One region of the Streptomyces sp. NPDC111802 genome, then DNA from elsewhere that is predicted to be linked to it. Evidence: riboswitches for the same ligand, from Rfam matches in the RefSeq annotation. Region 1 holds a riboswitch; each other region holds the start of a gene.

Region 1 (9,492 bases):
CAGGGCTCCGCAGCCCACCTCGGTTCCGTCCTGCAGGCCGCCCTGGCGGTCCTCGTCGGTATAACGCTCCTCGCGGGGCCGTATCTGGTCCGGATGACCCAGGACCTCTCCGAGGAACGTCTGATGCGCATCCGCGCCCAGGAGCGCGCCGAGGTCGCCGCGCACGTCCACGACTCGGTGCTGCACACCCTGACCCTGATCCAGCGCAACGCGGAGAACGCGAACGAGGTCCGTCGCCTCGCCCGCGCCCAGGAGCGCGACCTGCGCACGTGGCTCTACAAGCCCGAGGGCACCGGCAAGGACGAGGAGGACGAACCCGCCAACCTCGCCGACGCGGTGCGGCGCAATGCCGCCGAGGTGGAGGACATGCACGGCGTCCCCATAGAGGTCGTGGTCGTCGGCGACTGCCCGCTCGACGAGAGGATCGGCGCACAGATGCAGGCCGCGCGCGAGGCGATGGTGAACGCCGCCAAGTACGGTGGCGAGGGCGGCGCCGTGCAGGTCTACGCCGAGGTGGAGGGAAAGACCGTCTTCGTGTCCGTCCGGGACCGCGGTCCGGGCTTCGACCTCGACTCGATACCCGCCGACCGCATGGGCGTCAGAGAATCGATCATCGGCCGCATGGAGCGCAACGGCGGTACGGCCCGGCTCCGGGCGGTACCCGGCGGCGGCACCGAGGTCGAGCTGGAGATGGAGAGGGCGGAGAAGACGTCATGAGCGACCCGACCGAGGCCAACGAGCCCGTGGAGTCGACCGGCGGGAGCGCGGGCGAGCGACATGTGCGCGTGGTCCTCGTCGACGACCACCGCATGTTCCGTACGGGAGTGCAGGCCGAGATCGGCCGCACCGAGCAGACCGGCGTCGAGGTTGTCGGCGAGGCCGCGGATGTCGACCAGGCGGTCACGGTCATCACCGCGACCCGGCCCGAGGTCGTCCTCCTCGATGTGCACCTCCCGGGTGGCGGCGGGGTCGAAGTCCTGCGCCGCTGCGCCCCGTTGATGGCGGACGCAGAGCAGCCCGTCCGCTTCCTCGCGCTGTCCGTCTCGGACGCGGCGGAGGACGTGATCGGGGTGATCCGGGGCGGCGCGCGCGGTTATGTGACGAAGACGATCACCGGCACGGACCTGGTCGACTCCATCTTCCGGGTCCAGGACGGCGACGCGGTGTTCTCGCCGCGGCTCGCCGGGTTCGTACTGGACGCGTTCGCGTCGACGGACGCGCCGCCGGTCGACGAGGACCTCGACCGGCTCACCCAGCGCGAGCGGGAGGTGCTGCGGCTGATCGCGCGGGGATATGCGTACAAGGAGATCGCCAAGCAGCTGTTCATCTCCGTGAAGACGGTCGAGTCGCATGTGTCGGCGGTGCTGCGCAAGCTCCAGCTCTCCAACCGGCATGAGCTGACACGGTGGGCCACGGCACGGCGTCTGGTGTGAGGCTCACGCCACCCGAGTGGCCCCTGCGAACGGCATCTCGTCGAGCGGGGCCACCCGGACCGGGGCCGACGGGTTCGGGGCGTGGATCATCTGGCCGTTGCCGATGTAGAGGCCCACGTGGCTGATGCCGGAGTAGAAGAACACCAGGTCGCCCGGGAGGAGTTCGGAGCGGGAGACACGGCGGCCCGCGTCGATCTGGGCGTAGGTCGTTCGGGGCAGTGAGATACCGGCCGAGCGGTACGCGGCCTGGGTGAGGCCTGAGCAGTCGAAGGCGTCCGGGCCGGTCGCGCCCCAGACGTAGGGGCTGCCGAGTTTGGCGTAGGCGTAGGAAATGGCGGACGCCGCACGCGAGTTGGGGGCTCCTGCGGTGGCGGTGCCGGGGGTGGTGAGGTCGTCGCGGGTGCCGGTGGCGGAGCGGGTGGCGCGGTCCGTGTCGCCCGGCTGGAGCCGGGCCCGCTCCTCGGCGGTCAGCCGGGCGAGCAGTTCTTTGGCCTCGTCCAGCTTGCCGGTCAGCGTCTCCTTGTGGCGTTTCAGCTCGGCCTGGCGGGACTTCAGCGAGGCCAGTTCGATATGGGCGGCGCCGCGCAGCTGCTCGATCTCGCGCAGCTGGCCGCGGACGTCGGCGACGGACGCCGCCTGGCGGTTGCCTGCGCGTTCGACGAACTCCGCGCCGGCGAGATAGCGGTCGGGGTCGTCGGAGAGCGCGAGCTGGAGCGCCGGGTCGACGCCGCCGTCTCGGTACTGCGCCGCGGCCATCGAACCGAGCGCGTCACGCGCCGAGTTGAGCTGGTCCGTCTTGCGAGCGGCCTCGTCCTGGAGCGTCCTGATCCGCTGCTCGGCCGCGTCCGCCTTCTCCTTCGCCCCGTTGTACTTCTCGGTGGCGACCTCCGCCTCCTGGTACAGCCTGTCCACCTTCGCCTTCACCTGCGCCGGTGTCAGCTGCGGCTCGGCGTGCCCGGTCCCGTCGAAACCCGTCGCCGTCGCCGCGCCCGCCAGTGCGATGGTCCATGCCGTGCGGGCCGTATTGCCGCCGATGCCGCCGACCGTGCGTCGGCGGGGCTTTCGGTGCGCTGCCACGTGGACTGCACGTCCTTTCGTACGACCGCCTCGTCCCGGGCGTCCGCCTGGGGCGGCGGACGGTGGCGTACTCCCGCCCCGGAGGAGCGGCGGGTGTACGGGCGCCTGGGGGGAGCGACGTACGACCGCCCGGGGCGGGTTACGCGTCCGGCGGCGGCTCGCACAGGGGGAGCGGGCCGCCGCCGGACTTTTTCGGCGGTGGTGGCCGACTGCCGCCCCTGGCCCGGGCGGCGGTGGGGAGCCGGTCACCTGGTGGAGGACGCTAAACCTCGCCGTGGCGGGCCGGTGACGCGTTGTGCGGAAGTGCCGGGAGCGGACCGTCGGTGACCGTAAGTGAGCGTGATCCCGGGATGGGGTCGTCTGGTTCACGCTGGGTGCTGACCGATGTGGCGGTTTGGGATTGCGCAGGGGTGGCGGGGTGCTATGGCGCGCATATATGCGAGATCGGGGAGGGCGCGGGGCGGTGTCGGGTGGGTTTTTCGTGGTGGTTAGGCTCCGGCTCCATGGGCGTACTCATCCATCTCTTCGTCGGTCTGCACATCATCGGTATCGCCGCGCTGCTCGGTGGTTTCTTCACCCAGATGAAGGCGATGGGTCAGGGCACCGCCCGGTTCGTCCCCGCGATGCTGCACGGCGCGCTGACCATGCTGGTCACCGGTGTGATCCTCGTCGGCCTCAATCAGGCGGACGACCAGTCCGTCGACAACATCAAGATCGGCGTGAAGCTGGCGCTGCTGATAGTGATCCTCGGGCTCGTCTATGTGAAGCGGGACGAGGAGAAGGTGGACAAGAGTCTGTTCGGTGTGGTCGGGCTGCTGACCACGGCGAACGTCTTCATCGCCGTGTTGTGGACGTGACGCCGGTGCCGGGGGGCCCGGGGGTCTGCGGGGTTCTTGGGCCGGTATAGGTCCGTACGGCGCCTGTGGCGACCGCCAGCCACGCCGCCACCGAGATCCAGAGGAGCACCTCGCCGGGGGTTTCGAGCCAGGGGACGTCCACGGCGGAGGCGACGAAGAGGGTTGCCGCCGCCGTCATTCCCATCGGGAAGACGGTTGCCCAGCGGCGTACGTCGTAGCGCTGCCTCGGCCATGCGAACTCGGCGATGAGCAGGACGGCGTACCAGGCCAGGCCGAGTACGAGCAGGGCGACGGTCACCGTGCGCAGGACGTCGGTGTCGTCCTCGTTCCAGAGGTGAATGCCGGGGGTGTCGGCGGCGAGAAGCTGCGCGCCGGCCATTGCGGAGATGGCCATGGCGCCGCCTGCCACCCAGTGGTCGCCGGCGCCGTGGGCGATCTGGCGTGGGTCGAAGCAGGTGAGGGCGACGGCGTAGAGGACCAGGCCCAGCCAGAACAGGACGAGTGCGGTGTGGGCGAGCCACGCCTTTGTCTCTGATGCGGCGAGTGTCGCGCCCAGGACGGCTACGCCCTCCGTGGCCACGCAGCCGAGGAAGACCCCGCCGGGCATCTGGCGGTGCCAGTCGCGTACGACGGCGATGAGGATGCCTGGCCAGAGCAGGGCCGCTAGGGCCAGGAGCGCCTGGGCGAGGGGTTGCCAGCCGAGGGTGCTGAAACGGGTGCCGAGGACTGTTGTCGCCGCGACGGCGGTGAGGGCGGCCGGGGTGGCTGCCTCCTTGAGCCATCTGGGGCGGTCCCGGAGGAGGCGGGCGGTGAAATCCCCCGCCAGGGCGAGCCAGGCTGCGCTTGCGAGGGCCAGGGCGATGCGGGACAGGGTCTCGTAGCCCGTCTGGTGCAGGGCTACCGAGATGATGCCGGTTGCCATGACGGCGGCGCCGGCTGCGGGGGGTCGCCGCGACCACCAGGTGTGGAGGGGGGAGGTGCGGGTGGTGGTGGCGCGCATGGGGCGATGCTAGGGAGTGGGGTGGGGGATGGGGGTGGGGCGCGCGGGGGGTGGGTGCGCGTTGATGCCTGCGGTGGTCTGTGTGTGTGGGGGCGGTGGGGTACGGGTGCTTTTCGGCTCGCCTTAGCGTTTCGCGGCATGGCCGCTGTGTCTGTGCGTGCCACGCGCGCGTGGCCTTACGAGCGGCCCGCGCGCGTGGTCGGGAGAGGACGGGTGTCAGGCGGGGCGGACCACGCTGTGGATCGACGACTCCCCGTCGTAGTAGATCGACTCCTCGCGGACGTAGGCGCCGGGCTTCGGGGCGTGGATCATCATGCCGTTGCCTATGTAGATGCCCACATGGGTGACGTCGTCGTAGAAGAAGACCAGGTCGCCGGGCTGGGCGCTGGAGAGGGAGACCGTGGTGCCGGCGTTGACCTGGTCGTAGGTGACGCGCGGGATGTCGACGCCGGCGGCCTTCCAGGCGGCCTGGGTGAGGCCCGAGCAGTCGTAGGAGTCGGGGCCGGTGGCGCCCCAGACGTACGGCTTGCCGATCTGGGAGCGGGCGAAGGCCAGGGCCTTCTCGGCCTTGGTGGCGTACGAGGAGTCCGAGGAGGACGGGTCCGAGGAGGACGGGTCCGAGGAGGACGAGTCCGAGGTGCCGGAGTCGGACGGGGGCGCCGTGCTCTCCTGCTGCTGTTGCGCGGCTTCCTGGCGCTGGCGCTCGGCCTCCGCCTGCTGGCGGGCCAGTTCGGCTGCCTTGCGCGCGGCTTCCTCCTGCTTGCGCTTCTCGATCGCGGCGAGGCGGGCCTTCTCCTCCGCCGTCAGCTTCGAGAGGAGCTCGCGTGCGTCGGAGAGCTTCTGCTGGACGGTGGTCTTGGCGGTCTGGAGGTCGTTCTGCGATTCGGTGAGCGTCTCGAGGCTCTGGGTGGCCTCCCTGCGCTTCTTCATGGTCGCTGACTGCTGCGTGAAGTACTCGTCGACCGATTCCTTCTGACGGTCCGTCATACGGCCCATCAGCTGGCTCTGGTCGAAGTAGTCCTGCGGGGTGTCCGCGAGGAGGAAGGTCGCCGTGTCGGGGGCGGTGGCGCCGGTGCGGTACTGGGCGGCGGCGGAGCGGCCCAGTTCCTCGCGTGCCTCGTTGAGCTTCTGGGTGCGCTGGGCGACGTCGTCGAGGAGGGTGTCGACGCGCTGGCGCTGCTTCGCGGTCTTCTCCTTGGCCGCGTTGTACTTCTCGGTCGCCGACTCCGCCTGGCGGTAGAGGTCGTCGACCTTCTTCTCGACCTCTTCGAGGCTGGGGTTGTCGTCCGTCGAGGGGCTCGCGTTGGCCGTCTGGGACAGCAGGGCGACGGACGTGAGGGCCGCCGTGGCGAGGGCGGGGGTCCGTATGCCTGCTACGCGCGTACCGGCGGGACGCGACTTGCGGTGCGACGCCAAGGGAGGCGACTCCTTCCATGCTCCGCCTACCGAGTTAGCTGTCGGGTTCGGGCGGGTGGTTCGGAAGGGTTGCCCTACGGCCGTTCCCGGATGGGAAGTCGGGCCGATTCACCCCAAGTTCGGTGGGTCCCCGGCTCCGGTTCGCCGTGCGGGCGCGCCGGACTCGGCGGAGGCCGTGCGGCCCGGCGTCGATCGCCGGTGGGGGTCGTACGGCCTGTCCGGCACGGTAGCCAACTCGTGTGGCCCCTGTGAAGGTTGATGTTCGATATGCCCGATACATTTTCGTGACCTTGAGGCGAGGCGGTATCAGGAGCAGCTGATTCGGGGGAGTGCGGGACTGTTTGAGTACTTATGTGGTGGGTGGGTTGTTTCGCATTATTTGTTGCGGTATTTGATCGCTCGGCCTGGTCGATCGCTTGCTGTAAGGGGCTGGTCGCGGGGGGTGAGGGGCTCTCGGGCGGGTGTCCCGGAAGATCGTCGGGATTCGGAACGTGTGATGTTCTCGGGGTGGCGGCGGGCTGTCAGTGGGGCCGCCTAGACTCGGAGAGCGATGAGCAGCCTCTTTGACGACAGCTTCCTGGCGGACCTCCAGGCCCCACGGGCCCATGAGGAAGAGCCGCCACCACCGCCCGAGGGCGATCACGCTCCGGAGCCGGTTCCGGACGATCTGTTCGGTGGGAAGTTCGACGTGCCGCCGGACCGGGACGCCTACTACCGCGACGGCGCCCCGCGGCCGGCCATCGACGCCGCGGCGCTGCTGGAGGGGTTGAACGAGAACCAGCGCGCCGCCGTCGTCCACTCCGGCACCCCCCTGCTCATCGTGGCCGGGGCCGGATCCGGCAAGACGCGTGTGCTCACCCATCGCATCGCCCATCTCCTGGCCGAGCGGAACGTGCATCCGGGGCAGATCCTCGCGATCACCTTCACCAACAAGGCCGCCGGTGAGATGAAGGAGCGCGTCGAGCAGCTCGTCGGCCCGCGTGCGAACGCGATGTGGGTGATGACCTTCCACAGCGCGTGCGTGCGCATCCTGCGCAGGGAGAGCAAGAAGCTCGGGTTCACGTCGTCGTTCTCGATCTACGACGCCGCCGACAGCAAGCGGTTGATGGCGCTGGTGTGCCGTGATCTGGACCTCGATCCCAAGCGCTTCCCGCCCAAGTCCTTCAGCGCCAAGATCAGCAACCTGAAGAACGAGCTGATCGACGAGGAGGACTTCGCCGCCCAGGCGACGGACGGCTTCGAGAAGACCCTCGCGCAGGCCTATGCCATGTACCAGTCGCGATTGCGGGAGGCCAACGCCCTCGACTTCGACGACCTGATCATGACGACGGTCAATCTGCTGCGGGCCTTCCCGGACGTCGCCGAGCACTACCGCCGTCGTTTCCGGCACGTCCTCGTGGACGAGTACCAGGACACCAACCACGCCCAGTACGCGCTGGTGCGCGAGCTCGTCGGGACCAGCGAGCACCCCGTCGACGTGCCGCCCAGCGAGTACGACCTCGCGCCCGCCGAGCTGTGCGTGGTGGGCGACGCCGACCAGTCCATCTATGCGTTCCGGGGCGCCACCATCCGCAACATCCTCCAGTTCGAGGAGGACTACCCGGACGCGACGACGATCCTGCTGGAACAGAACTACCGCTCCACGCAGACGATCCTGACCGTCGCCAACGCGGTCATCGAGCGCAATGAGTCCCGCCGCCCGAAGAACCTGTGGACCAACGCGGGCGCGGGCGCGCGCATCACCGGCTATGTCGCGGACACCGAGCACGACGAGGCGCAGTTCGTCGCCGACGAGATAGACCGACTGACCGACGCGGGGGACGCGAAGGCCGGCGACGTCGCCGTCTTCTACCGTACGAACGCCCAGTCCCGTGTCTTCGAGGAAGTCTTCATCCGCGTCGGGCTGCCCTACAAGGTCGTCGGCGGGGTCCGGTTCTACGAGCGCAAGGAGGTCCGGGACGTACTCGCCTATCTGCGGGTGCTGGCCAACCCCGAGGACTCCGTGCCGCTGCGACGGATCCTCAACGTCCCCAAGCGTGGCATCGGTGACCGCGCCGAGGCGATGATCGACGCCCTTTCACAGCGGGAGAAGATCAGCTTCCCGCAGGCGCTGCGGCGTGTCGACGAGGCGTACGGCATGGCCGCGCGGTCGACCAACGCGGTCAAGCGGTTCAACGCGCTGATGGAGGAGCTCCGTACGATCGTCGAGTCCGGCGCGGGACCGGCGACCGTCCTGGAAGCGGTCCTCGAACGGACCGGCTATCTCGCCGAGTTGCAGGCCTCCACGGACCCTCAGGACGAGACCCGCATCGAGAACCTTCAGGAACTCGCGGCCGTCGCCCTGGAGTTCGAGCAGGAATCGGGTGAGGGCGAGGCGCCCGGCGGGCTCTCGGACTTCCTGGAGCGGGTCGCGCTGGTCGCCGACTCCGACCAGATCCCGGACGAGGAGGAGGACGGCTCGGGCGTCATCACCCTGATGACCCTGCACACCGCCAAGGGCCTGGAGTTCCCGGTCGTCTTCCTCACCGGCATGGAGGACGGCGTCTTCCCGCACATGCGCGCCCTCGGCCAGACCAAGGAGCTGGAGGAGGAGCGGCGGCTCGCGTACGTCGGCATCACGCGCGCGCGTGAGCGGCTGTATCTGACCCGCTCGTCGATGCGGAGCGCGTGGGGGCAGCCGTCGTACAACCCGCCGTCCCGCTTCCTGGAGGAGATCCCGGCGGCGCATGTCGACTGGAAGCGCACGGGGGCGACCTCGCCGGTCTCCTCCGGGCCCGCGTCCGGGGTCGCCGCCTCGCTGTCGTCGTCCCGCTCGCGCTCCTCGGCCTCGGGCGCGTCCGGTTTCGCCACGCGCCGCACCTCCGAGAAGCCGGTCGTCCAGCTGGCCGTCGGTGACCGTGTCACACACGACCAGTTCGGGCTCGGCACGGTGACGGGTGTGAAGGGCACCGGCGCGAACGCCGAGGCGACGATCGACTTCGGGGACACCAAGCCGAAGCGGTTGCTGCTGCGGTACGCGCCCGTGGAGAAGCTCTAGCGCGAAGCTCTGGTACCGGTGGCGAAGCGCCAGTACCGACAAGTGCGCCCCCGCTGAAGGGCGGGGGCGCGAGGCGGTGGCGTCGTTTACGTCGGGTCGACCCCGTGGCTGCGCAGCCAGGGCAGCGGGTCTATGGCCGAGCCGCCGCCGGGGCGTACCTCGAAGTGCAGGTGCGGGCCGGTCGAGTTGCCGGAGTTGCCGGAGTACGCGATCGGGTCGCCGGCCTTGACCGTGGTACCGGAGGCCACGCGGTAGGTGGAGAGGTGGCAGTACCACGTCTCCGTGCCGTCCTTCGCGGTCACGATCATCATGTTGCCGTAGGCGCTGTTCCACTGCGTGCGGACGGTGCCGTCGGTCGCGGCCATCACCGTCGTGCCGTAGGAGACGGGGAAGTCGATACCGGTGTGCACGGACATCCAGTTGATGCCGGACTGGCCGAAGTAGGCGCTGAGGCCGTGCTGTGCGACCGGGACCGCGAACTTCGGGCGCAGCCGCTCCTTGCGCGCGGCCTCCTCGGCGGCCTTCCGCTTCTCGGCCGCCTGCTGGGCCTTGAGGTCGATGCGCTCCTGGGTACGGCTGGCCCGGTCGGCGAAGTCGTCGACGCCGGCGGAGAGGCTCTCCAGCTGGGTGTCCAGCTTGTTGTTCGCGGTGGACGGCTTCACGGCCTCGCCC
Region 2 (9,492 bases), on a different contig from region 1:
GCCGTACTCGGGGACGGGTGCGGAGCCGACGGCGAGAGGTTCTGGATGATCCCAGGCGGTGGAATGGGGAGGGGTGGGCGCGGAGCGCCCTCGATCATGGGCGGCGGGGGGAGACGGGTGGGACATCAGTGCGCGAGGTCCGCGGTCGCCTCGGAGAGTGCCTGGGCGAAGGCGAGCGCCTGGCGCACCGTCTCCGGACCGTCACCGGCCTCGCTGACGCGCAGGCTGAGGTCGTCCGCCGTGGAGCTGCCCGTGTAGCCGTGGTCGGCCTCGCAGTTGGGGTCGCCGCAGGCGGCGGGCTCCAGGTCGATGCGGGAGACGGCACCCCAGCCGATGGTGAGAACCACCTCGCGGGGCAGCGTGCCCACCGTGTACTGCTCCGGGTTGGCGACCACGCGGCTGACCACGACCGAGGAGATCCGGCCGAGCTTGACCGACTCCGTCGAGGTAGTGGCGTACGGCGTCGGGGAGGTGGTGTCCGCGGCCTGCTCGTCGGTGTGGCTGACGATGAAGCGGTTGCCGGTGAGGACGAGCACGGTCACATGCCGTCGCACCTCGTTCTGGTCGAACGTCGTCTCCTGATGGACCAGGTACGACCGGATGGGCTCACCACCCACGGCGGCCTCCACCGCCTCGGCCACGAGGGCCGGGTAGTAGCCGCTGCGTTCGATCGCCGCACGCAGCCCCTGGGTCGTCGTACTGGTCTTGGCCATGGGGCCCATCCTACGGGGGACCACTGACTGCGAGGCACCGCTCACGGCGGTCTCAGTACGTGGGGAGGGTCCTCGGTCCGAGGTCGTCGCGCGCGGGCGGCGGTGCGAGGCGCACGGACGCGCCGAGCACGCTCAGACCGTGCGTGGCGACGACGACCGGCTCCAGGGTGACCGCGACGACCTCGGGGTGGTCGTCGACCAGCCGCGACACCCGCAGCAGCAGCTCCTCCAGGGCCGGGGTGTCGACGGGCGCGGAGCCGCGCCAGCCGAAGAGGAGCGGTGCCGTCCGGATCGAGCGGACGATCGAGGTCGCGTCGCGGTCGGTGACCGGGATCAGCCGGTGCGCCATGTCGCCGAGCAGCTGGGAGGCGGCTCCGGCGAGCCCGAAGGACAGCACGGCACCGGCCGCCGGGTCGATCACGGCCCGTACGACGGTGTCGACGCCGCGCGGCGCCATGCTCTGCACGACCGGCCGCAGCTCCTCGGGCCTGCCGAACAGCTCGGTCAACTCGGCGTACGCCCGCCGCAGTTGCTCCTCGTCCGCGAGGTCGAGCCGTACGCCGCCGAGGTCGGCGCGGTGCCGCAGGTGCGGGGCGGTGGCCTTGAGGGCGACGGGGTAGCCCAGGGTGCGGGCGGCGTCGGCGGCCGTGTCGGGGGTGGGGGCGTGCAGGGCGCGGTGCACCTGGATGCCGTACTTGCCGAGCAGGTCGCAGGTCTCGTCCGTGCCGAGCGTGAGGCCCTGCCCGCGCGCGAGCAGCCCGTCGATCAGCCGGGCGGCGCCCTTCTCGTCGATGTCCTCGTACTCGGGCACCTTGCCGGGCTCGGCCGCCTCGCGCCGCCACTGCGCGTACTTGACGGCCTCGCCCAGGGCACGGACGGCCCGTTCGGCGGCGGGGTAGGCGGTGATGAGGCGGGGGGCGTTCTCGGAGGTGTCCGACGGCTCGGGCGGGATCTCGGCCGGGAAGTCGAGGGGGCGGATCGGGTGGGCGCGGACCACGGCGCGGGGCGCCTTCGAGTCCGCCCGTGGTGCGGTGCTCGCCGCGGCGGACAGGGCTTCCGCGAGCCCGCCCAGTTCCACGTGCACCACCAGCACCGGCTTGCCCGGCACCCGCTCGGCCGCCGTCCTCAGCGCCTCCGCCAGCTCGGCGTCCCCGGTCGACAAGTCGCCGATCGCCGGTATGGCGGTGACGACGACCGCGTCGCACGTCTCGTCGGCGAGCGCGCGCGACAGCGCCTGGTGGAAGTCCGCCGCCGACGCCGCCGTCGTCAGATCCAGCGGCGGCAACGGCCGCAGGCCCTCCGACAGACACGCGTCGTAGGTCAGCAGGCCCAGCGACTCGGAGTTGCCCAGGATCGCCACGCGGGGCCCGGCGGGCAGCGGCTGCCGCGCGAGCAGCAGCCCCGCGTCCACCAGCTCGGTGATGGTGTCGACCCGGATCACGCCGGCCTGCCGCAGCAGCGCGGAGACCGTGGCGTGCGGCAGCCGGGTGGCCCGGACGGCGTGCCCCTGGGGTGCCGCGCCGCCGTGCCGCGCGCCCTGGACCACGACCAGCGGCTTCGCCGCGGCCGTGCGCCGGGCGAGGCGGGTGAACTTGCGGGGGTTGCCGATGGACTCCAGGTACATCAGCGCGACGTCCGTGTCCGGGTCGTCGTACCAGTACTGCAGGACGTCGTTGCCGGACACGTCGGCCCGGTTGCCGGACGACACGAAGGTCGACACGCCCGTGACCCCGGTGACCCCGCCGCCGCGCCGGTGCAGCCGGGACAGCAGCGCGATCCCGATCGCGCCGGACTGCGCGAACAGCCCGATCCGGCCAGGACGGGGCATCTCGGGCGCGAGTGAGGCGTTCAGCCGAACGTCGGCGGAGGTGTTGATGATCCCGAAGGCGTTCGGGCCGATGATGCGCATGCCGTACGCGCGTGCCTGCCGTACGAGCTGGCGCTGGCGCTCGCGCCCGTCGGGCCCGCTCTCGGCGTAGCCGGCGGAGAGCACGACCAGGCCCTGTACGCCGTGCTCGCCGCACTCGGCGACGACCTCGGGGACGAGAGCGGCCGGCACGGCGACCACGGCGAGGTCGACCTGCTCCTCGATCTCGCGCACGGAGCGCTGCGCGGGCACCGAGTCGAGCTCCTTGAGGTCCTCCGGGAACGCCCTGTTCACGGCGTACAGCCGCCCCGTGAACCCGGCGTCCCTGATGTTGCCGAGGACGCTGCGGCCCACCCCGCCGGGCGTGCGGCCCACGCCGATGACGGCGACGGAGCCAGGCACCAGCAGCCGCTGCACGGACCGGGCCTCTGCGCGCTGCTCGCGCGCGTACTGCACGGCCAGCGAGCGGTCGGTCGGCTCCAGGTCGAACTCCAGGCGTACGACGCCGTCCTCGAAGCTGCGCTTCTGGGTGTACCCGGCGTCGGTGAACACCTTGATCATCTTGCTGTTGGCGGGCAGCACCTCGGCGGCGAACCGACGGATGCCCCGCTCGCGCGCGACCGCGCCGATGTGTTCGAGGAGGGCGGAGGCGACCCCGCGCCCCTGGTGGGCGTCCTGGACGAGGAAGGCGACCTCGGCCTCGTCCGCGGGTGCCGACGCGGGCATTCCGTCGGCGCCGATCCGGTCGTAGCGTACGGTGGCGATGAACTCGCCGCCCACCGTGGCCGCGAGTCCCACCCGGTCCACAAAGTCGTGGTGCGTGAAGCGGTGGACGTCCTTCGCGGACAGTCGCGGGTAGGGCGCGAAGAAGCGGTAGTACTTCGACTCGTCCGAGACCTGCTCATAGAAGCTGACCAAGCGCTCGGCGTCATCAACGGTGATGGGGCGGATGCGCGCGGTGCCGCCGTCGCGCAGCACCACGTCGGCTTCCCAGTGGGCGGGGTACTCGTGCCGGTCCGAGGCGCTCTGCATGGGGCCCAGAGTACGGCTCGCGTACGACAACGGCGCGAGGCAGTCTGTGGAGGACGAACGTCGGGTCGAGGCCGCGACCCGACGGTCACCGAGGACGGGACGTTCGTCCCGTCCGGCTTGCTTCACGGGTGTGGGAAACTGGTCTAGACAACCCTGAAAACCGAAGGGCAGCATCACATGGCTGAGCGCCGCGTCAACGTCGGCTGGGCCGAGGGCCTTCACGCCCGCCCCGCCTCCATCTTCGTCCGAGCCGCCACGGCCACAGGCGTCCCGGTGACGATCGCCAAGGCTGACGGCAACCCCGTCAACGCGGCCTCCATGCTGGCCGTTCTGGGCCTGGGCGCCCAGGGCGGCGAGGAGATCGTCCTCGCCTCCGACGCCGAGGGCGCGGACGCCGCCCTCGACCGACTGGCAAAGCTGGTCGCCGAGGGCCTCGAGGAGCTGCCCGAGACGGTCTGAACGACCTGAGCGGGTATCCGTAGCGAACGGTGAAGCCGCGCCCGCCTTTCCGGCGGGCGCGGCTTCGCTGTTTTCGATCGGCGGCCATGATTTTGCCGCAGGCCGTCACGAGAATTAACGGCACACCCGAAAAAGGGCAGCGGAAATTCACCGCCGCCAAATATCTCCTCTTTGTATACGGCGCGCTTGTTAATGCCGCAGGCTCGGCATGTTTACGGGATGTTGCGAATTCCTCACACGCTCCGTGCGCTCTCCGCCGGAGCCGAACCGCAGCCGGTGCCCGGGGAGCCCGCGCTCGGTGTGCAGCGCTGTGATCGCGCGGGCGCGTTCGCCGTCGCCGCGCGCCACCGCGTCCACGATCGCGCCGTGCTCGGTCCAGGACTCCACGGGGTTGGCCGGTGCCTCCACCGCGTACATCCAGGCGATCTTGTGGCGCAGCTGGGTCAGCACCGAGGTCAGGCCGGGGCTGCCGCAGGCCTGGGCCAGCGTCTCGTGGAACCAGTTGCCCAGGGAGCGCAGATCCTCGCTGTTTCCGCGCCTGGCCCGCTCCTGGCCCAGCCTGACCAGGCCGCGCAGGACCTTCAGATGGGCCTCGGTGCGCCGCTGGGCGGCCCGGGAGGCACCGAGCGGCTCCAGGAGGGTGCGCATCTCCAGCAGGTCGGCGGCCTCCTGCTCGGTCGGTTCGGCGACGCACGCGCCCGCGTGCCGACGGGTCACGACGAAGCCCTCCGCCTCCAGGGTCCGCAGAGCCTCCCGGACGGGGACGCGGGAGACGCCGTAGCGGCGGGCGAGGACTTCCTCGGTGAGTCGGCCGCCACGCTCGTAGACACCGGCGACGATGTCGTCCCGGATCGCCGTGCACACCGAATGCGCCGGAATACGCATGACCGACCTCCGCTTTAATCCCCGTGAAACGTCGACGAATGACGTGTTCGCAGTGACTCTATGGCAACCGGCCGGAATTTCCGACGGGGGGCCGGAATCCATGGATATTTTTTGGTCAGCGGATCGGTTCGGAAACCGAAAGCCCCGGCTCGGGAGCCGGGGCTTCGGGGAGGTGCGACGCCGTCAGACGTTCACGCCGTGCGAGCGCAGGTAGGCGACGGGGTCGATGTCGGAGCCGTACTCCGGCGTGGTGCGGGCCTCGAAGTGCAGGTGCGGCCCTGTGACGTTGCCGGTGGCGCCGGACAGGCCGATCTGCTGTCCGGGGGTGACGGTCTGACCGACCGAGACGCCGATGGACGACAGATGGCCGTACTGGGTGTACGTGCCGTCGTTCATCTTGATCACGATGTTGTTGCCGTACGACCCGCCCCAGCCGGCCTCGACGACGGTGCCGGAGGCGACCGCGTGGACGGAGGTGCCGCTGGCGGCGTGGAAGTCGATGCCGGTGTGGCTGCCGGAGGACCAGATGGCTCCGCCGGACTTGTAGCCCGTGGAGACATACGAGTTGGCGATCGGGGCGACGTAGGACAGCAGGCGCTTGCGCTCGGCCTCACGGGCGGCGCGCTCCTTGGCCGCGCGCTCCTGCTTGGCCTTCTCGGCCGCCTTCAGACGCGCGGCCTCCACGGCGGCCTTCTTCGCGGCGGCGGCCTGCTCGGCGGCCCGCTCCTGGGCTGCGGCCTGGGCGTCGAGCTGGTCGGCGATCGAGTTCTCGACGGTGATGACCGGTATGAGGCCGGTCTGCTCCGCGGCGGGTTCGGCGGCGAGCGCCGGAGCGGCCAGGGTGCCTATGACACCGGTGGCGGTGAGCGCGGCGACGCCGGCCGCGCGGGCGGTGGTGCGTTCGAACCGGCTGGGACGACGATGCTTCCCGGTGGGGCGGTTCTTCCCGGTGGCGCAGGTGAACGCCATGGAGTGGCTGATCCTTTCCTTCCTTCTCGCCTACCGGGTTAGCTGACGGGTTCGGAGCAGGAAGGTCTCCTACGGACCCCCTCGCGCTTGCGCGGGCGTCCGATTCACCCCAGGGACTTCGATGGGTCCCCGGCTCCCCTGGCTCGCGCCGTACGGGGACTCGGCGATGGCTGTCCGGTGCCGCGGGTGCGGCGCACTGCCTGACGGACAGCCCGGAAGACGCTAAACGGGGCATCTTTCAATCCCCAAACGGATCAGGGCTTTTGTAGCGCATCCCACAGGCCAGACAGGCAACCTCTCCTCAATTCGGGCATACCTCTCGGCAATTCGGGCACAAAGGGGCCCTGGTGACTCTTTCGTCACCAGGGCCCCTCCGCACGCGTGGCGTCGTAAGTCCGGCTACTCGGCTGCCACGACGGTGACTTCGCCGATGCCGAGGGCCTCGACGGGCCCCCGGATCTCGGCCGCGTCGCCGACGAGGATCGTCACCAGACGGTCAACCGGGAAAGCGCTCACGGCCGCGGCGGTGGCCTCGACGGTGCCGGTGGCGGCGAGCTGCTGGTACAGCGTGGCCTGGTAGTCGTCGGGCAGGTGCTGCTCGACCTGGTCCGCCAGCGTGTTCGCCACGGAGGCGGCGGTCTCGTACTTCAGCGGTGCCACCCCGACGAGGTTCTGCACGGCGAAGTCCCGCTCGGCGTCGGTCAGCCCCTCGGCGGCGACACCGCGCAGGACCTTCCAGAGGTCGTCCAGAGCCGGGCCGGTGTTCGGGGTGTCGACGGAGCCGCTGATGGCGAGCATCGCCGCGCCCGTGCCGTCCGGGGCGGAGCGCAGGACCTGCCCGAACGCGCGCACGCCGTAGGTGTAGCCCTTCTCCTCGCGCAGGACCTTGTCCAGGCGGGAGGTGAGGGTGCCGCCGAGGCAGTACGTGCCGAGCACCTGCGCGGGCCACACACGGTCGTGCCGGTCGGGGCCGACACGGCCGATGAGCAGCTGCGTCTGGACCGCGCCGGGACGGTCCACGATGACGACGCGCCCGGTGTCGTCCGCGGTCACCGGCGGAACGGGCCGCGGCTCGGCCGGGGAGCCGGTCCAGGCGCCCAGGGTGTCACCGAGCAGCGCGTCGAGGTCGACTCCGGTGAGGTCGCCGACGACCACCACGGTGGAGGTGGCGGGGCGTACATGCCGCTCGTAGAAGGCGCGTACGCCCGCGGAGTCGATGCCGGCGACGGTGTCCTCGGTGCCCTGGCGCGGGCGGGACATGCGCGAGGTGGCCGGGAACAGCTCCTTGGAGAGCTCCTTGGCGGCACGGCGCGAGGGGTTGGCCAGCTCGTGCGGGATCTCGTCGAGCCGGTTGCGCACCAGGCGCTCGACCTCGTTGTCGTCGAACGCGGGCGCCCTGAGGGCGTCGGCGAGCAGGCCGAGCGCCTTGCTCAGGCGGGAGACCGGCACTTCGAGGCTGACGCGGACGCCGGGGTGGTCGGCGTAGGCGTCGAGCGTGGCCCCGCACCGCTCCAGCTCGGCGGCGAACTCCTCGGCGGTGTGCTTGTCGGTGCCCTCGGACAGGGCGCGCGCCATGATCGTGGCGATCCCGTCGAGGCCCTTGGGCTCGGCGTCGAGAGGCGTGTCCAGGAGCACCTCGACGGCGATGACCTGCTGGCCGGGGCGGTGGCAGCGCAGGACCGTCAGGCCGTTGTCCAGCTTGCCGCGCTCGGGCGCCGGGAACGCCCAGGGCCGGGCCTGGCCGGCCTGGGGCCGCGGGTGGAACTCCATGCTGGCGAGCTCGGTCACTGGGCCGACTCCTCGTTCTCGTCGGTGGTGGCGGCTTCCAGTTCCTCGTCCTCGGCGACCGGCTCGTACACGAGCACCGCGCGGTTGTCGGGACGCAGCCGCGCCTTGGCGACCGCCTGGACCTCCTCGGCGGTGACGTCGAGGACGCGCTTGACCGCGGTGAACGCGAGCTGCGGGTCGCCGAACAGGACGGCGTACCGGCACAGTTCGTCGGCGCGGCCCGCGACCGTGCCGAGCCGGTCCAGCCACTCGCGCTCCAGCTGGGCCTGGGCGCGCTCCATCTCCTCGGCGGTGGGGCCCTCCTGCGCGAAGCGCGCGAGCTCCTCGTCGACTGCCGACTCGATGACGGGGACCTCGACATCGCCGGAGGTCTTCACGTCCAGCCAGCCCAGGGAGGGCGCACCGGCCAGGCGCAGCAGGCCGAAGCCGGCCGCCACGGCCGTACGGTCGCGGCGCACGAGCCGGTTGTAGAGGCGGGAGGACTCGCCGCCGCCGAGCACGGTCAGCGCCAGGTCGGCCGCGTCGCACTCGCGCGTGCCGTCCGTCGGGAGGCGGTAGGCGGCCATCATCGCGCGCGCGGGGACGTTCTCCTCGACGACCTCGCGCAGCTGCTCGCCGATGACCTCGGGCAGCGAGCCGTCGCGCGGGGCGGGCTTGCCGTCGTGCGACGGGATGGTGCCGAAGTACTTCTCGACCCAGGCGAGCGTCTGCTCGGGGTCGATGTCGCCGACGATGGACAGCACGGCGTTGTTGGGCGCGTAGTAGGTGCGGAAGAACGCGCGGGCGTCCTCCAGGCTGGCCGCGTCCAGGTCGGCCATCGAGCCGATCGGCGTGTGGTGGTACGGGTGTCCGTCCGGGTACGACAGCGCGGTCAGCTTCTCGAAGGCGGTGCCGTACGGGACGTTGTCGTAGCGCTGGCGGCGCTCGTTCTTGACGACGTCCCGCTGGTTCTCCAGGCCCTCCTCGTCGAGCGCCACCAGGAGGCTGCCCATGCGGTCGGCTTCCAGCCACAGCGCGAGCTCCAGCTGGTGGGCGGGCATGGTCTCGAAGTAGTTGGTGCGCTCGAAGCTGGTGGTGCCGTTCGGCGAGCCACCGGCGCCCTGGACGAGCTCGAAGTGCCCCGTGCCCTTCACGCTGCTCGAGCCCTGGAACATCAGGTGCTCGAAGAGGTGGGCGAGTCCGGTACGGCCCTTGACCTCGTGGCGGGAGCCTACGTCGTACCAGAGGCAGACCGCGGCGACCGGCGTGAGGTGATCCTCGGAGAGCACCACGCGCAGGCCGTTGGCCAGTCGGTGCTCCGTCGCGGTGAGGCCGCCGGATTGTGCCTCCGGTGTGGCCGTGTGACCCATGGGCAAGGTGTCCTTCCGGTCGCGTGCACTGCGTTGTGCCGAGCAGTTCGGCTTAAAGTTCCTGCCACTGTATGCAGCGTCCGAAGGCTCGGCGAAGTTCCCGTTCAGAACGCCTCGGGTGCGGGGCGTGGGGGCGGGCTTCATTCCCGCGCTGCTGCTGGGCCCGGGCCCACCGCGCGATCTTCGGCGCGAGTACCCGGTGCCGGGTGGCGGTGGCACGCGGGTGACCGGCGTGCCGTGCTCCGTCCAGGCCCTCACCGAGGGCCTCGCACGGCTCCCTGTCGATCACTCCGGCGAGTGAACGCTCTCGCGGCGTGAGCTTGCCGCCGTGATCGGCGCACCGTTGCGGCCGGCCTCGAAGACCTGAGTACGACATCCGCGGACCGCCCGCCGGCAGGGCACCGGACACGTTGCCCACCCGGGGGCAAGC
Region 3 (9,492 bases), on a different contig from region 1:
GAGAAGTCATGTTCTACGTCAACTGCCGTGCCGGAGCCGATCATTCCGAGCTTGCGACAAAGTCCCGGTAAACACTCCTGGCACACCGAAAACCGGCAGCCCTGACGTCGGGGGGACGCCGTCAGGACTGCCGGGGGTTCAGAAGTGGACGCCTCTCAAGGACCTCAAGGGACTCAGGACCTCAGGGTCTCGTGGCCTCAGGACCTCACGACCTCAGGGCGTGAGGCCCTTGCCCTGCAGCCACGCCATCGGGTCGATGCCGTTCGTGGCGCCGTCGGGGTGCACCTCGAGGTGCAGGTGGGCGCCGGTCACATTGCCCGTGGCACCAACGCGGCCGATGACGTCGCCCGTGTTGACCTTCTGGCCCACGCTGACGCTGATCGAGGACTGGTGCGCGAACCAGAGCTCGGTGCCGTCGTCGAGGGTGATCTCGGTCTTGTAGCCGTACGAGCCGTCCCAGCCGGCGAAGGTGACCGTGCCGGAGTGGATCGCCTTGATCAGCGTGCCGGTGGGGGCGGCGAAGTCGAGGCCGGTGTGGTACCCGGAGGACCAGTAGGCGCCGGCCTGACCGAAGGTCGAGGTGATGGTGTACGAGGAGGTCGGCAGCGTGTACTGCTTGGCCAGCTCGGCGAGGCGCTCGGCCTCGGCCTTCTTGCGGGCCTCCTCCTCGGCGGCGGCCTTCGCGGCGGCGGCCTTCTCCTTGGCCTCCTGCTCCGCCTTGGCGGCGGCCGCGGCGGCCTCCTTCTCGGCGGCGGCAACGGCAGCGGCGGCGGCCTTGCTGTCGATCTGGTCCTGCTGGAGCTCGGCCTGCGCGATGATCCGGCTGCGCAGCGCCTCGCCGGCGTCGGAGCCGCTCTGAGCGGTCTGCTCGGTGGCCTCGCCCATGGTGCTGAGGGCGGTGGCCGTGTCCTCGGCGGCCTCGGAGGAGTCGTCGTCGGAGATCAGCGGCAGGTCGGGCATGGTGATGGCGACCGGCGGCTTGCCGCTGTTCGCGCTGGCCATGCCGCCCGCGCCGACGGCGGCTATGACGCCTACGCCGAGAACCGTGGAGCTGCGGGCGAGTCCCCCGCCGCGCTGCTTGGAGACGCGGTGCCTGCCACGAACGGGACGAATGGACTCCGCGGTGGGGTTCCACTCCTCGAACGGGCCCTCGTCGGTGCGGTAGCTGTCGTAGCCGAAGGTGTCGGTGGTGCGCTGGCTCGGCACGAACGGGGCTTGCGGAGCAGGCCGGTTTGACGCCACGTGGGCGTACTCCTTTCCTTCCTTCTCGCCTACCGGGTTAGCTGACGGGTTCGGAGCAGGAAGGTCTCCTACGCGCGTATACCAACCGTGCTTCCACGGCGGAATCCGTGCGATTCACCCCAGGGTGGTGGTTCCCCGGCTCCCTTGCGGGACTCGGCGCGTGCGCACGGAGCCGCCTCTTGTGACGGCTGGGACGACCGCGCTGCGTTATCGAACGTTAATAGACGCGGGGTGCGGATTCCAAGCTGTTCCACTTGATCATTAACGATTCTCGCCTGGACTTACGGGTCATCAGTGGCCCAAATCGGGCGAGTTGGCCAAGGCTCAGGAATCACACAGGTATTGACGGTATGTCAGTTGTTATGCGGAGGGCGCTCGCCCGATCACATCTGGTGACAACGATCAAGGTCACCTGCAGAAGGGGGCGCCGGTGAAGTCCGTGGGCGTGAGGTGGTCGTACACGGCAGCCGGACGGCCGGGCGTGCCGGCCGGGAAAACACTCAGGGCCGGAACTGATCAGTTCCGGCCCTGAGCCTTCAGTAGCGGGGACAGGATTTGAACCTGCGACCTCTGGGTTATGAGCCCAGCGAGCTACCGAGCTGCTCCACCCCGCGTCGTTGAATCCATAGTACGCCATCCGCAGGACCCGAAGCACACGCCTTTCTTTCAGGGCCGGAGCGGGGGTCTGGGGGCGCGGCCCCCAGGGACGGGACGGGCAAGGGCGGCGGGGGCGAGAAGAAGCCCGGCCTCAGCCCAGCAGATGCCCGTTCGGTGCCATCGCCCGCTCCTCGTACTCCGCGAGCACCACCACATCCACGCCCTCCCCCGCCAGCACCCCGCTCCCATCGGCTCCGACCACGAACGTGTCCGGCTCCCGCCAAGCCGTCACCACCCTGCGCACCCCCGCCTCAAGAATCAGCCGCGCACACGGCACCGGCCGCGACGCACGCCGCGTACAAGGCTCCAGGCTGCTGTACACCGTCGCCGACGCCAGCCTCGGATCCCCCGCCGGGATCTTCGCCAGCGCCGCCTCCTCCGCATGCACCACGGGATCACCGCCCTCCCTGGAGTACCCGCGCGCCAGTTCCGTCCCGTCGGCCGCCACCACCACCGCCCCGACGCTGAACGCCGTCTTTGAGGGCGGGCACTGCGCCGCCAGCTCGCACGCCAGCCCCAGCCAGTGCCGATCCGCGGCGGAGGGAAGCTCACCGGCACCCGGCGCCGTCGGCTCGTAACGCATCAGCACCACGTCCTCGATCCGCCGCGTCTCGACCAGTCGCAGCCGTCCACCCTGATACCCACCCGGCCCGAACAGCCGCGGCGCCCGCGCATCCCCCACGAACAGCGGCGCCAGCACCAGCTGCAACTCGTCCGCCAGCCCCTGCTGGATCAGCTGGGTGTGGATCTTGCCGCCCCCCTCGACCATCAGCCGCTCGACGCCGCGCACCTCACGCAGATGCGCCAGCAGGGGCCGCCAGTCCAGTTCATCGCCCAGCGCGACGACGTCCGCTTCGACCGGCGCCCGCCGCAGCCGCTCCGCGCCCTTCGCCGTCGTATAGACGATCTTGTCGCCGCCCGTGTGCCAGAAGTTCGCGGCCGGATCCAGCTCGCCCGTCGCGCTGACCGTGACCTTCAACGGATACTCCGGCTTCCCCGCCGCCACCCGCGCGGCCCGCCGTTCGGCCGAGTTCACCAGCAGCCGCGGGTTGTCCGCCCGGATCGTGCCGGCACCGATCAGAATCGCGTCCACGGAGGCCCGCACCTCGTCGACCCGGTCGAAGTCGGCCGGGCTGGACAGCAGCAGGCGGTCGGGAGTCGTGTCGTCGAGGTAGCCGTCCAGGGAGACGGCGGCGGACAGCAGGACGTAGGGGTACGACGGCATGGGCGCGCTCTCCGACTCTACGGTCTGGCTATACGGTCTGGGTCTTGGTTCAACTTTGAAACAAACCTACACTGGTCCTATGACGACTCGCTGGCTCACCCCCGAGGAGCAGCGCGCCTGGCGCGCGTACATCGCCGCCGCCGCGCTCGTGGAGGACGCGCTGGACCGGCAGCTCCAGCAGGAGGCCGGCATGCCTCACGTGTATTACTCCATCCTCGCCACGCTCTCCGAAAGCCCGGAGCGCCGACTGCGCATGACCGACCTCGCGGAGGGGCTGAAGATCACCCGTAGCCGGCTGACCTACGCCGTCACCCGCCTGGAGAAGGACGGCCTGGTGCGGCGCGAGGACTGCCGCTGGGACAAGCGGGGCAGCATCGCGGCCCTCACCGACCAGGGGATGCGGGTCCTGGAGCAGGCGGCCCCGGGTCATGTCGAGACCGTACGGTCGCTGCTCTTCGACCGACTGTCCCCGGAGCAGGTCGGCCAGCTGGAGGAGATCTTCACGGCGATCGGCGAGGGGTTCCACGGGGAGGACGCGCATGCCGCCCCGGACGACGTGCCCTGGCGCAGGCGCTCCAACAAGCCCTGTTCGTGATCCGCGCGACAAATCTGTTGCTTCAAATTTAAAGCATGGGGTAGGGTCCTGGCCGAGCTGCTGATTCAAATCTGAAGCAGATGGCCACGCACGGAACCCGGAGACCCCGCATGCCCGACTTCCCCGCCGCCGCCACCCAGCGCGCCCGCGTCCGGGTCCCGCTGCGCTTCCAGGACGGCTACCGCGTCGACGCCGAACTCGTCACCTTCCACGGCCTGGCGGACGGCCTGGAGCATGTGGCCGTCGTCCTCGGCGCCCCGGCCCCCGGCACCACCCCGCTGGTCCGCCTGCACTCCGAGTGCCTGACCGGCGATGTCTTCGGCTCGGCCCGCTGCGACTGCGGCCCCCAGCTGCGTGAGGCCGTCGAGCGCATCGCCGAGCGCGGCGGAGTGCTGCTGTACCTGCGTCAGGAGGGCCGCGGCATCGGCCTCTACAACAAGCTCGACGCGTACGCCCTCCAGGACCAGGGCCTCGACACCTACGCCGCGAACGCCGCCCTGGGCCTGCCCGAGGACGACCGCGACTACACGGCCGCCGCCCAGATGCTCACTGCCCTCGGCGTCGGCGAACTGGACCTGCTGTCCAACAACCCCGACAAGGCCGACCAGCTGCGCGGCCTCGGCATCGAGGTCAAGGACCGCGTCCCCACCGGCGTCTTCGCCACCCCGGACAACGTCCGCTATCTGCGCGCGAAGGTCCTCCAGACCCAGCACACGCTCCCGCTGGGAGACCTCACGAAGCTCAGCGTGGGCTGAGCTAGGCAGCGAGCACCGGGCAGGACAGGAGGGGGCGGGCGCATCGGACGCCCGCCCCACCGTCGTCGTATGCACGTGTACGACGACTCATCTTCACCAGCCGTACCTCACCGAAGAGTTGCCGCCTAGAACTAGAACGACCTGGTGTCGTTCACAGGCGGAGCAGTCGTTGGGTGATCTCCCGGTACTGCCTCAGCGCGAGATGGAGTTCGGCGGCCTGCGTTTCGGGGTCCTGGTTCTCCCAGCCCTCGCGGAGGGCACGCCGCTGCTCGGCGAGGGCGCCCATGAGCTGGGCGGTGGCCTCGTCGAAGGCGCCTTCGGCCTCCTCCAGTGACTCACGCGGAGCGTCGGGGAACGTGTTGAGGGCCCGCCCGAGGCGCCGGACGATCTTGTCCCGCTCGTCCGCCGGGAGCAGCGGTGCCGGGCCGGGGGCGCGGCGTCCCGTGGCGCCGCGGGGCTGGTCCGCGGGCTGTTGAGCGCGTGTCTGGTCGTACATCGAGTGCCGCTTTCCTATGCGTTGTGCCGGATTTCCGGAGCGGCGCGGCGCTGGGCCGTGCCGTCTGTCGACGTCCGGCGTCGACCCGTGTCAGCAGGATGCCGCTTGCGAAGCAGACGCGGTTGTTACACAGCCGAGAGTACGGTGGAGCAAGCGAGGCCCTTTCGTATGCCGGAACTCGAACCGGCTCCGGACCGCCCACTCGTGTTCCAGCCCTCGTGTTCCGGCCCTCGCGTTCCAGCTCTCGTGTTCCAGTGAGTCCACCAGACCACATTCCCTCTACAGCACGCCACCCGTCCTAGGGGCAGCCCCTGACTCCGGCCGCGCCATCCGCATCAAGGCCGAGGAGTCCCGTATGCCGCTCAGCCCGGCCCTCCCGACGGCGGTCCCGCCCGCGCGCGACGGTGGTGAAGGGCTGTACGCCACGGTGACAGCGGTGACAGCGGTGACCGTCGTCCCGCCGCTCCTGCCTCTCCTTGCGCTCGGCGGCACGCAGAACATCAGCCACTCGTCCACGTACGTCAGTTGGCAGGAGCTCTCATGCCCACCGCAGTGCAACCCCCGCTTCCCTCCCATCCTCTCCTGCGCCTGCGACTGGCACCTCATGGCGCCATGCCCCGTCCCATCGACGGAGCGTGGTGGCCCCGTTCGTACGACCTGCTCGCCGAACTCCCCTGGCTGCTCGCCGGGTTGCCGCGCGCGTGGGGCCACATCACCAGCGTCACCGTCAACGGGGCGGTGTGGTCCGTGACGCCCCGCCGGATGCTCGTCGCCAACCAGGTCGTACGACTGCGCAGGAGCCTCACGGCATCCGCCCCGCACACCATCGTCCTGCTCACCCCCGGCCGGGGACGCTGGGACCTGCTGGTCGTGCCTCCGGACACGCCCGAGGAGGCCGCGGAACCGATCATGGCGGCCGCGGCGGACGACCACGCGTGACGCGACCCACCGCGTGCCGGCCTCCGGGCCTGCGGGGCGGGCCCGTTCCGCGATCCCGTCCCGCGGGCCGCGCGGCGCGGGCTTAGTCAAGGACCGCGAGGTGATCTGCGGCGCCACCGTGCCACTCGAGCATGAAGAGGGTGGCGTCGTCGCTGGTGTGCCCGCCCCGTTCCCGCTCCAGCGCGTGGGAGAGACGCCGCAGATCGCCCCGTACCCCCTGCGACGGCTCTTCTCCCAGGCGGTTGACGCAGTGGATGAGGCGGTCCTCGCCGAACGGCTCGCCGCCGGCGACGTGCTCCTCGATGATGCCGTCGGTGTAGCACAGCAGCCGGTCGCCCGGCTGGAGCAGGTCTTCTCGGATCCGGGGCTCCTCGCCGCCGAAGCCGACGGGCAGCGTCGTCGCGCTCTCCAGCTGCCGCTCGACCCGGCCTTCGCGGATCAGTAGCGGCGCGGGGTGGCCCGCGTTGACCAGTTCCAGCTCACCGGTGGCGATGTTGAGGTGCATCAGCTGGGCGGTGGCGAAGTGGTCGGGTCCGAACTGCTGGGAGATGGCGTCGTCCATGTACGCGTACTTCTCGGCCAGGCTGACGAACATACGCCGGGCATGCCGGTAGGCGCCGATGGCCACCGTCGCCATGGTGGCGGCGTCCAGGCCGTGGCCCATGGCGTCGATCACGGCGATGTGCAGGATGTCGTCGTTGAGGGCGTAGTCGAAGCTGTCACCGGCGACGCGGTAGGCGGGCTCCAGGATGCCCGCCACCTCGACCTGCGGCACGGTCATCGACAGCGGCGGCAGCAGGCTCCACTGGATCTCCGCCGACACGCTCATCGGCTCCCGGCGCCGGGCCAGGAAGAACAGGTCGGTGTAGGCGTTCTTGGTGACCAGCATGTCGGCGACCACGCCGGCGAACCGCAGCAGCAGGCGCCGGTCCTCATCGCGGACAGCGTCCAGGGTCAGGGCCAGCACCCCCACCTGGTCATTGCCGTCCAGCAGCGGCAGATACATCCGCACGCCGCCGTGGACCTGCGGAACCTCGACGACGTCCACGCGCAGGAACGCGCGGCCCGCGGGCGAGTCGACCACCGGCTGGGGCCGGCCGACGTGCAGCCCGCTGCCCGCGAGCGGCACCAGCAGCTCCTGCGCGTAGTCCAGGAGCAGGATGGAGACGTCACGGCCGCCGATCCTGGCCACTTCCTCCGCGACCACGGGGGCGACCAGCTTTGGCTGCATCAGTCGTGCCCTGTCCAGCAGCGGGCCGATCAGCCACTCGCCGAGCCCCTCCGACCGGTCCACGTTCTCGTCGCCCATGACCCGCCTCGCCACCTCCCTCCCCCTGCGACCGCCTCCGCACAACGTGACCTTGGACCGCCGCCGGAGCGGCTCATTACTCCATGCGCGGCATGTCGTCCCGACCCGCGCCGGCCGCGCATACGGAACGAGCCCTGTGGCGAGGACAGTTCGGCCTGGCGGCCGTTCAAGGCCAAGCCGGACGCCGGCGACAGCATGGAGCCCGCCCGCACCCGCACACCGACGGTCCGCTGTGCCGGGGGTGTGGACGTACGGTCCCGCCGCGGTACGCCACGGGTCCACGGGTGCGGTCCCCGCCGCCCATGGGCCCATTCGTCCCCGGTTTCGGCGGGAGGCGGATGACCGGGTCGTACCCGGTCCGGCGGGCATACGGTGGGGACAGGCACTGAGCGCAGTCGCGCAGCTGTCCGTACACCGTCGACGCAAAGCATCGGCGGTCGGCGCACGGGGTCCCGCACCCCGCATCGCGCCGATGGACAGTCTTCACACCGCAGCCCTAGGACCTGCGGGGCATCATGCGAACGACCGCGTCGGCACCAGCCGGGGTCAGAAGTCAGGTTCGGTCAATGAGCCCCGGCCGGTTTCCGCCCCGTGTTCCGCCGGGACGTCTCTCACGCCCGTCCCGGTCATCGGAGGGATTTCGTGCCGAGACGGAGGCTCCCCGCCCCGCCCGGGGCCGGACGAGCCGGGCCGCCGGGCGCCGTGACGGTACGCCCCGGCGGCCTTCGACGTGTCCGGCGTCCAAGATGCCACGGCGATGCTCGGACGCGCTGATGCCGCGAGGTACCCGGAGTAGCGTGGTCACAGCGAGGCGAATCGCGTGTTCGCACCGGATCCGGAACGAGGGTGGTCTCTGTGACCCACTCCGAGTCAGCCCCTGGTCCTCGGAACTTGCCGAGTGGTGTGCACCATGCCGTGCGGCCGGGGACTGTACTGCTCCGGCTGGAGACGACGGCATCGCGCGAAGGCATCCTCGACGGCGCGTGGTGGCCGCGATCGCGTGACATCGGTGCGGAGTTGCCCGCGCTGCTGAGCGCACTCACTCCGCAACTCGGCCCGCTGACCCGTGTCGGGCTGGACGCCGCGGCCTGGGACGGGCTCCCGACGAGGATCGTTGTGGACGAGCGGGTGGTGCACATCGACTCCTTCCCGGTGGGTGACGGCACTGTCCTGATCACCCGTGGCGAGACAGACGTGTTCTCGCTGCTGGTGGTCCCGCCGGACGCGACCCCCGAGGCCGCCCACGCGGCGATGGCCCAGGCTGCCCGAGCCGACAATCTCAGCGCGGCGGAGCAGATCCTCATCGACACGGGCACCAGGCAGACGCCGTAGCAGTGACGGGCGGACCGAGCCGTCCCACGGCCGAGACCGCGGTGCGCACACGGGCGGCTGGGTCGGCCGGTGAAGAACCGCCCGTCGGCGAAAGAGCTGCCCGTCCCCTCACTCCCTCAGGTGCGCTCAGGTGCCCTCAGGTGCCCTCAGCACGCGCCAGGATGCGCTCGGCCGACAACGAGTTCCACGGATCGGCGGCGTCGGTCAGCAGCCGCTCGGCCGTTCCGACCGGCTCGTCGGGGGGGATGACCAGGAGTTCCCACCGCCCCACGGTGCCGCAGTCCAGGACGATGGCGTGCTCCTCCTCGGCGGCGTAGCTCAGGACGACCTCGATCAGGTGGTCCGGCGCCGACATCGTCCGCGGGGAGTCGGCCCATGTCGCGGCACCCACCGTGACGCGGGTGACCGTGCCGTGGCCGGGGTCCAACGAGCCCACGAGGGCAGGCAGTTCCAGTTCCAGGGCGTCACAGCGTGGCCACCATGCTCCGTCCAGCGGACCGTGGCTGGCCTCCGGCGTGAGGCTCAGTCGGGACAGCGGCATCCGGTACGTGTGCGCGTCACCCGGTGGGGTGCTTCCGGCGGGCGTCGTGGGGGAGTCCATCGCGCGGTCCCGTCCCGGGCAGCCTCGGACCGCCCTCGTTCGTCACTCGCCGGGAACGGCGCCTCGTGATCGTGCGCCCGACGTGTTCTCGGTCCCTCCCAGGCTACGCCCGGCGCGGCCGGGCGGCCCGAGGCGCAGGCACCGCAGGTCCGCTCCCCCGGGACAGGGTCAGCACCCGAGGCGCGCCCAGGCCCGGCAGCCCGACCAGCTCTCCGTGGTCCCGCCAGCCCCAGGACTCGTAGGCGGACCGCCCGGCCCGGTCGGCGGGGTGAAGCAGGGCGACCCCGACGGTGGCGTGCCGGTCGGCCAGCAGGCGTTGTTGCAGGAGGCGGCCGATGTCG

Evidence for each region. Region 1 has a riboswitch for cyclic di-AMP ahead of ACZ7NC_RS12065 (C40 family peptidase). Riboswitches for the same ligand answer to the same signal wherever they lie in the genome.
Region 2: another riboswitch for cyclic di-AMP. It lies ahead of ACZ7NC_RS01035 (M23 family metallopeptidase); the one in region 1 lies ahead of ACZ7NC_RS12065 (C40 family peptidase).
Region 3: another riboswitch for cyclic di-AMP. It lies ahead of ACZ7NC_RS17245 (M23 family metallopeptidase); the one in region 1 lies ahead of ACZ7NC_RS12065 (C40 family peptidase).

The regions. Positions count from the first base shown of each region.
Region 1 is NZ_JBVKCZ010000009.1:60,768-70,259, forward strand. Features, by position in the region: gene ACZ7NC_RS12040 (ATP-binding protein) at 1-717, shown strand, start outside; gene ACZ7NC_RS12045 (LuxR C-terminal-related transcriptional regulator) at 714-1,433, shown strand; gene ACZ7NC_RS12050 (C40 family peptidase) at 1,437-2,510, opposite strand; gene ACZ7NC_RS12055 (hypothetical protein) at 3,014-3,367, shown strand; gene ACZ7NC_RS12060 (tellurite resistance/C4-dicarboxylate transporter family protein) at 3,345-4,367, opposite strand; gene ACZ7NC_RS12065 (C40 family peptidase) at 4,584-5,783, opposite strand; cyclic di-AMP (ydaO/yuaA leader) riboswitch at 5,792-5,962, opposite strand; gene pcrA (DNA helicase PcrA) at 6,334-8,820, shown strand; gene ACZ7NC_RS12075 (M23 family metallopeptidase) at 8,907-9,492, opposite strand, start outside.
Region 2 is NZ_JBVKCZ010000001.1:221,626-231,117, reverse strand. Features, by position in the region: gene ACZ7NC_RS01060 (alkaline phosphatase family protein) at 1-126, opposite strand, end outside; gene ACZ7NC_RS01055 (DUF5998 family protein) at 126-713, opposite strand; gene ACZ7NC_RS01050 (bifunctional acetate--CoA ligase family protein/GNAT family N-acetyltransferase) at 766-3,612, opposite strand; gene ACZ7NC_RS01045 (HPr family phosphocarrier protein) at 3,790-4,071, shown strand; gene ACZ7NC_RS01040 (GntR family transcriptional regulator) at 4,261-4,956, opposite strand; gene ACZ7NC_RS01035 (M23 family metallopeptidase) at 5,140-5,925, opposite strand; cyclic di-AMP (ydaO/yuaA leader) riboswitch at 5,939-6,101, opposite strand; gene ACZ7NC_RS01030 (M16 family metallopeptidase) at 6,325-7,713, opposite strand; gene ACZ7NC_RS01025 (M16 family metallopeptidase) at 7,710-9,062, opposite strand; gene ACZ7NC_RS01020 (hypothetical protein) at 9,061-9,363, shown strand.
Region 3 is NZ_JBVKCZ010000013.1:196,441-205,932, reverse strand. Features, by position in the region: gene ACZ7NC_RS17250 (aldo/keto reductase) at 1-10, opposite strand, end outside; gene ACZ7NC_RS17245 (M23 family metallopeptidase) at 214-1,242, opposite strand; cyclic di-AMP (ydaO/yuaA leader) riboswitch at 1,254-1,411, opposite strand; tRNA gene ACZ7NC_RS17240 (tRNA-Met) at 1,783-1,856, opposite strand; gene ACZ7NC_RS17235 (dihydrofolate reductase family protein) at 1,991-3,124, opposite strand; gene ACZ7NC_RS17230 (MarR family winged helix-turn-helix transcriptional regulator) at 3,204-3,719, shown strand; gene ACZ7NC_RS17225 (GTP cyclohydrolase II) at 3,830-4,474, shown strand; gene ACZ7NC_RS17220 (hypothetical protein) at 4,626-4,970, opposite strand; gene ACZ7NC_RS17215 (DUF5994 family protein) at 5,583-5,909, shown strand; gene ACZ7NC_RS17210 (PP2C family protein-serine/threonine phosphatase) at 5,992-7,218, opposite strand; gene ACZ7NC_RS17205 (DUF5994 family protein) at 8,134-8,550, shown strand; gene ACZ7NC_RS17200 (DUF5994 family protein) at 8,687-9,151, opposite strand; gene ACZ7NC_RS17195 (STAS domain-containing protein) at 9,255-9,492, opposite strand, start outside.